Regions from separate parts of the Streptomyces sp. NPDC012466 genome, predicted to be linked through region 2. Evidence: riboswitches for the same ligand, from Rfam matches in the RefSeq annotation. Region 2 holds a riboswitch; the other holds the start of a gene.
The links. Region 2 has a riboswitch for S-adenosylmethionine ahead of ACFY9E_RS32805 (aminotransferase class V-fold PLP-dependent enzyme). Riboswitches for the same ligand answer to the same signal wherever they lie in the genome.

Region 1 (3,418 bases), on a different contig from region 2:
TACCGAAGGTAATAATCGGGCCGGTCGACCGGTTCAGCCGCCGGCGACGGCGGGAATGATCGACACCCCGGCACCGTCGGGCGTCGCCGTCTCCAGTCCCTGTTCGAACCGCACGTCGTCGTCGTTGACGTACACGTTGACGAACCGGCGCAGCTTGCCCTGGTCGTCCAGCACCCGGGCGGCGATCCCGGTGTGGTTCTTCTCCAGATCGGCGATGACCTCGCCGAGATTCGCCCCCTCGGCGGCGACCTCGGCCCGACCGCCGGTGTAGGTGCGCAGGATGGTGGGGATGCGAACGGTGACGCTCATGACTTCAAAACCTCCGGTTGGGTGACAAACCTAGGGGCGCGGGGAGCTGCGCGAGCAACCCCCACCGGCCCGCAGGGATCAACGATCAGACGAGCCCAGCTGCCCGGAACGAATCCAGGCTGGGCCGAATGGTCGCCGTGAGACCCGTGCCCGCCACCGCATCCAGCGTCTTGAGACCATCCCCGGTGTTCAGCACCACGGTCGTCTTCGACGGGTCGAGCGCACCGCTCTCGATCAGCTTCTTCGTCACGCCCACCGTCACACCACCGGCGGTCTCCGCGAAGATGCCCTCGGTCCGGGCGAGGATCTTGATCGCGTCGACGACCTGCTCGTCGTTCACGTCCTCCACCGCACCGCCGGTGCGGCGCGCGATGTCCAGCACGTACGGCCCGTCCGCCGGGTTGCCGATGGCGAGGGACTTGGCGATGGTGTCCGGCTTCTGCGGGCGGACCACGTCGTGCCCGGCCTTGTACGCCGTCGACACCGGCGAGCAGCCCTCGGCCTGCGCGCCGAAGATCTTGTACGGCTTGTCCTCGACCAGACCGAGCTTGATCAGCTCCTGCAGACCCTTGTCGATCTTCGTGAGCTGCGAGCCGGAGGCGATCGGCACGACGAGCTGGTCGGGCAGCTGCCAGCCGAGCTGCTCGCAGATCTCGTACGCGAGGGTCTTGGAGCCCTCGGCGTAGTACGGCCGCAGGTTGACGTTGACGAAGCCCCAGCCCTCTCCGGCCGGGTCGCCGATCAGCTCGGAGCAGAAGCGGTTCACGTCGTCGTAGTTGCCCTCGATGCCGACGAGCTCGCCGCCGTAGACCGCGGCCATGACGACCTTGCCCTGCTCCAGGTCGTGCGGGATGAAGACACAGGAGCGGAAGCCGGCGCGGGCCGCGGCGGCACCCACCGCACCGGCGAGGTTGCCGGTGGAGGAGCAGGAGAGCGTGGTGAAGCCGAAGGCGCGGGCGGCCTCCAGGGCCTGGGCGACGACGCGGTCCTTGAAGGAGTGCGTCGGGTTGCCGGAGTCGTCCTTGACGAAGAGCTTGCCGGCGTCGACACCCAGCTCGCGGGCGAGGTTGTCGGCCTTGACGAGCTTGGTCCAGCCCGGGTTGATGTTCGGCTTGTCCGCCACGTCGGCCGGAACCGGCAGCAGGGGGGCGTAACGCCAGATGTTCGCGGGGCCCGCCTCGATCTTCTTACGCAGTTCCTCGGTGTCGTAGGCCGAGAAGTCGTAGGCGATCTCCAGCGGGCCGAAACACTCCTCGCACGCGAAGACCGGGCCGAGGGGGACGCGGTGACCGCACTCGCGGCAGCTCAGCGCCGCGGCGGGACCGAGGTCTACGGTGGAGTCAGTGGTGCTTGCAACAGTCTGCACAGCCATGTGAGGCGAGGCCCTTCCTCATCTTCCTCACGACGCGTTTCGCCGTGAGACGGATTTGGCACCTTCCCTAGCCGGGAGCCTCGCGAAGTGGTCGCCAGTGACCTACGAGAACCGACTGGAGGGTTGCCGGGGCTTCATCGGGCCGTTTCCCTCTGCCCCTCTGGATGAGCTGTATGTGGTTGTAGGCGGCGGGTGACCCCGGACATGCGATGGTCATCCGCGTTGTTCAAGACTGTAACCGACGACCAGGACAGTTGAGATAGCCGTCCGAACCGCGAGATGGATCACAGTCCGTCCCGCCTGGAGTACGCAGAGGAGCCGCCACGGTGCTGGAAGAAGTCGAGCGGTGGCTGAGCACCCGTTCCTGGTCCGCGAACGATCGCCCGCTCCACCAGATCCTGGCCGCCAAGCAGCGCACGGGCCAGACGGTCAGCGTCGTGCTGCCCGCGCTCAACGAGGAGGCGACGGTCGGTGACATCGTCTCCGTCATCCGCCACGACCTGATGCGGCAGGTCCCGCTCGTCGACGAGCTGGTCGTCGTCGACTCGGGATCGACCGACCGCACGTCCGAGGTGGCCGCCGCCGCGGGCGCGCGGGTGGTGCACCGGGACGGGATACTCCCGCGCCTGCCCACCGTGCCCGGCAAGGGCGAGGTGCTGTGGCGCTCCCTGCTCGTCACCCGCGGGGACATCGTCTGCTTCGTCGACGCGGACCTCAGGGACTTCTCGTCCGACTTCGTCTCCGGGATCGTGGGCCCGCTGCTCACCGAGCCGGACGTGGACCTGGTGAAGGCCATGTACGACCGTCCGCTCGGCACTGAGTTCGATCCGCTCGCCTCCGGCACGACCGCCGGGCAGGGCGGCCGGGTCACCGAACTGATGGCGCGCCCGCTGCTCAACATGCACTGGCCGCGACTGGCCGGCTTCGTGCAGCCGCTCGGCGGCGAGTACGCGGCCCGCCGCTCCCTGCTGGAGCGGCTGCCGTTCCCCGTCGGCTACGGCGTGGAGCTGGGCATGCTCGTCGACGCCCTGCACCTGGCGGGCCTGGACGCCCTCGCCCAGGTGGACGTCGGGGTGCGCAAGCACCGGCACCAGGACGGGCAGGCGCTGGGCCGGATGGCCGCCGCGATCTACCGCACGGCCCAGCTGCGGCTGGCCCGCGGGCACATGGTCCGGCCGTCCCTGACGCAGTTCGAGCGGGGCGAGGACGGCTTCGAGCCGCGGACGTACTCCGTGGACACCGAGGAACGTCCGCCGATGGTGGAGATCGCCGAGTACCAGGCGCGGAGGGCGGCCTGACCGGGGCCGTTTTCGGCCGGGCGCGGCAGATCCGTACGTTTGAGCGTTTCCGGGCCGGGCTAGGTTGAGGTCTATGGCTTCAACGTACGGTGCTGCGCAGGTGCTGGTGGCCTCCAACCGCGGTCCGGTCTCGTACACGGTGGGCGAGGACGGTTCGCTGGACGCCAAACGGGGTGGCGGCGGCCTGGTCTCCGGGCTCTCCGCGATCGGTTCGGACGCGGACGCGCTGTGGGTGTGCTCGGCGCTGTCCGACGGCGACCGGGAGGCGGTGAGGCGCGGAATCGGCGAGGACGGCGTGCGGATGCTGGACATCCCGGCCGACGTGCACGCCGACGCGTACAACGGCATCGCCAACTCGGTCCTGTGGTTCGTCCACCACATGCTGTACCAGACGCCCCTGGAGCCGGTCTTCGACGCGGAGTTCCGGCGGCAGTGGGCG
Region 2 (3,418 bases):
CGGCTACATCATCATGCTGATCGGCGGTGGCAACGACATCGTCGCCACGCACTTCCACCTGTCGATCAACGCGGTCACCTGGTTCGTCCGGATCGGCTTCTTCGTCGGACCGGTCATCGCCTTCGTCGTCACCAAGCGCATCTGCCTCGGCCTCCAGCGCCGGGACAAGGAGAAGGTGCTGCACGGACGCGAGTCCGGCATCATCAAGCGCCTGCCGCACGGTGAGTTCATCGAGGTGCACGAGCCGCTCAGCCAGGAGCAGATGTACACGCTCACGGCGCACGAGCAGTACAAGCCGGCCGAGATCGGCCCGACGGTCGACGAGAACGGTGTCGAGCGCAAGGTGAAGGGCTCCGAGAAGCTGCGCGCCAAGCTCAGCGACGCCTACTACGGCGAGGGCGCCCAGATCCCGAAGCCCACCGTCGAGGAGTACCGGGAGATCACGAGCGGCCACGGCCACCACTGATCACTGTTTCGCCACGCCACTGAAGGGCCCCGTCCGGTGTTCGGACGGGGCCCTTCGCCGTGCCCGGGCCTGGATAGGGTGGACCCCGTTGAGACTCTCGTCCCGCACTGCGGGACGCCTGACCCTGGAGCGGCTTATGAGCGCTGTGACCCCCGCTGGAGGCGACACCGCGGCGGGCCGCTCCTGGCCCCTGCTGCTGAACGGCCTGCTGGACGGCAGGCACCTGAGCGCCGACGACACCGCCTGGGCGATGGACCGGATCATGCGCGGCGAGGCGACCGAGGCGCAGATCGCCGGGTTCGTCGTGGCCCTGCGCGCCAAGGGCGAGACCGTCGAGGAGATCAACGGCCTGGTCCGCACGATGTACGAGCACGCCAACGTGATCGAGGTGCCCGGGGCGACGGTCGACATCGTCGGCACCGGCGGTGACGGCGCGAAGACGGTCAACATCTCCACGATGTCCTCGATCGTCGTCGCGGGCACCGGCGCGAAGGTCGTCAAGCACGGCAACCGTGCCGCGTCCTCGGCGTCCGGGGCCTCCGACGTGCTGGAGAAGCTCGGGGTCAACCTGGAGCTGCCGTTGCACCGGGTCGCCGAGGTGGCCGAGGAGGCCGGGATCACCTTCTGCTTCGCCGTGAAGTTCCACCCGGCGCTGCGGCACGCGGGCGCGGCCCGCGGCCAGTTGGGCATCCGCACGGTGTTCAACGCCCTCGGCCCGCTGACCAACCCGGCCCGGGTCCGGGCCCAGGCCGTCGGTGTGGCGGATCCCCGCATGGCACCGATCGTCGCGGGCGTGTTCGCCGAGCGCGGCAACTCGTCCCTGGTCTTCCGGGGTGACGACGGCCTCGACGAGCTCACCACCACGGCCACGTCGCGGGTGTGGATCGTCCGGGACGGCGAGGTGACCGAGGAGGCCTTCGACCCCCGGGACGTGGGCCTCGAACTGGTCCCCGTGGACGCCCTGCGCGGTGCGGACGCCTCCTACAACGCGGAGGTCGCGCGGCGGCTGCTGGACGGAGAGACGGGGCCGGTGCGGGACGCGGTGGTGCTGAACTCGGCCGCGGCCCTGGTGGCCCTGGAGCCCACCACCGCGCCACTGGCCGAGCAGATCCGTGCCGCGATGGTGAAGGCGGCCCAGTCGATCGACTCCGGTGCGGCGAAGCGGACGCTGGAGCGCTGGGTGGCCGCGAGCAACACGTAGGGAACCCGGACGGCGTCCCGCGATCCGGACTCGGGTTGCGGGGCGCCGATCTTTTCGCGTACGTTCCTGGCAGGTCATGAGTGACAGTCATGAGGCCCCGGCCGACTGTCCGGCAACCCTCCGTCCGTGGCGGGGTGCCCCGGGTGAAGACCAGGCCGCAGGCAGCGAGGTCTGTGGCAAGCGCGTGACGAGGAGTCTCTCGTGAACCAGCGAATGCGATAGGGCCGCAGAGCCCCGCCTCCGCACCCCCTTGTTCCTTCACCCCCGCTTGTAGCCGTACGTGCTCGCGGGCGGATTCCACCTGCCTTCACGGGAGTTCACCCATGTCCGTCTCCACCGTTGCCGCCGCTCAGTCCGTTTGTGCCCCGCTGCCCGTTCTGGGCCGGTATGTCACCGTCCCGCTCGTGACCGGCGGCGAGGTCACCTACGCCGCCCTCGACTACGCCGCCAGCGCCCCGGCGCTCCAGCGGGTCTGGGACGACGTGGCCGCCTACGCGCCGTACTACGGCAGCGTGCACCGCGGCGCCGGGTACCTGTCCCAGCTGTCGACCGACCTGTTCGAGAACGCCCGCCGGACCGTCGCGGAGTTCCTCGACTGCCGCGAGGGCGACCAGGTGGTCTTCACCCGCTCCACCACCGACTCCCTCAACCTCCTCGCCGCCGCGCTCCCCGCCGACTGCCAGGTCTTCGTCTTCGAGACCGAGCACCACGCCGCCCTGCTGCCCTGGCGCAACGCCCGCGTGACGTGCCTCGACGCCCCGCGCAGCCCCCGTGAGGCCGTCGAGACCCTGGAGCGCGCCCTGGCCGGCCGGGACCCTCGCGAGCCGGCCCTGGTCTGCGTCACCGGCGCCTCGAACGTCACCGGCGAGCTGTGGCCCGTACGGGAACTCGCCGCGGCCGCGCACGCCCACGGTGCGCGGATCGTGCTGGACGCCGCCCAACTGGCCCCGCACCACCCGGTGTCCGTCGCCGGCCTCGACGTCGACTGGGTCGCCTTCTCCGGGCACAAGCTGTACGCGCCCTTCGGCTCGGGTGTCCTGGCCGGACGGGCCGACTGGCTGCGCGCGGCCGAGCCGTATCTCGCGGGCGGCGGCGCCAGCCGCAAGGTCAGCCGGCGGGAGGACGGGGGAGTGGACGTGGAGTGGCACGACAGCGCCGCCCGCCACGAGGCCGGTTCGCCCAACGTCATCGGCGCCTACGCCGTCGCCTCGGCCTGCAAGGCGCTGACCGAGGCCGGCTTCGACACCCTCGTGGCCCGCGAGCAGTACCTGGTCCGCGCGGTGCGGGAGGGCCTCGCCGGCGTTCCCCAGGTGCGGTTCCTGTCCCTCTTCGGGGACGACGCGCCGCGGGTCGGGGTGCTCTCCTTCGTCGTCGAGGGCTGGAACAGCTCCCACTTCGCCGCCGCCCTGTCCGCCGAGTACGGCATCGGCGTGCGGGACGGGCTGTTCTGCGCCCACCCGCTGGTGCGCACGCTGCTCGGCAGCGACCCGCAGTCGCAGGGGGAGTGCGGGTCGCCGGAGGCCGTGCCCGGTGAGAAGTCGCTCAACGCCATCCGGGTCAGCTTCGGCGCGGGCACGCCGGACGAGCACGTGGAGCGGTTCGTGCGGGCGGTGAAGGAGCTCGTGACGGACGGGGCGAAGTGGAACTACCGCACGGAGGACGGCCGCTGCGTGCCGGACACGTCCGCCTGAGCCGGTCGTCGCCGGGTGCGCGCCCCAGGCCCTAGTTGTCCAGCCCGATCGAGAACGCCG

Region 1: linked by a shared signal. The riboswitch ahead of thrC (threonine synthase) and the one ahead of ACFY9E_RS32805 (aminotransferase class V-fold PLP-dependent enzyme) in region 2 are both predicted to bind S-adenosylmethionine.

What each region holds. Positions count from the first base shown of each region.
Region 1 is NZ_JBIBEQ010000006.1:434,606-438,023, forward strand. Features, by position in the region: gene ACFY9E_RS24040 (MoaD/ThiS family protein) at 34-309, opposite strand; gene thrC (threonine synthase) at 395-1,681, opposite strand; SAM riboswitch class I at 1,697-1,852, opposite strand; gene ACFY9E_RS24050 (glucosyl-3-phosphoglycerate synthase) at 2,008-2,979, shown strand; gene ACFY9E_RS24055 (trehalose-6-phosphate synthase) at 3,053-3,418, shown strand, end outside.
Region 2 is NZ_JBIBEQ010000010.1:304,007-307,424, reverse strand. Features, by position in the region: gene ACFY9E_RS32815 (cytochrome b N-terminal domain-containing protein) at 1-466, shown strand, start outside; gene trpD (anthranilate phosphoribosyltransferase) at 603-1,667, shown strand; SAM riboswitch class IV at 1,740-1,856, shown strand; gene ACFY9E_RS32805 (aminotransferase class V-fold PLP-dependent enzyme) at 1,991-3,358, shown strand; gene ACFY9E_RS32800 (Lrp/AsnC family transcriptional regulator) at 3,390-3,418, opposite strand, start outside.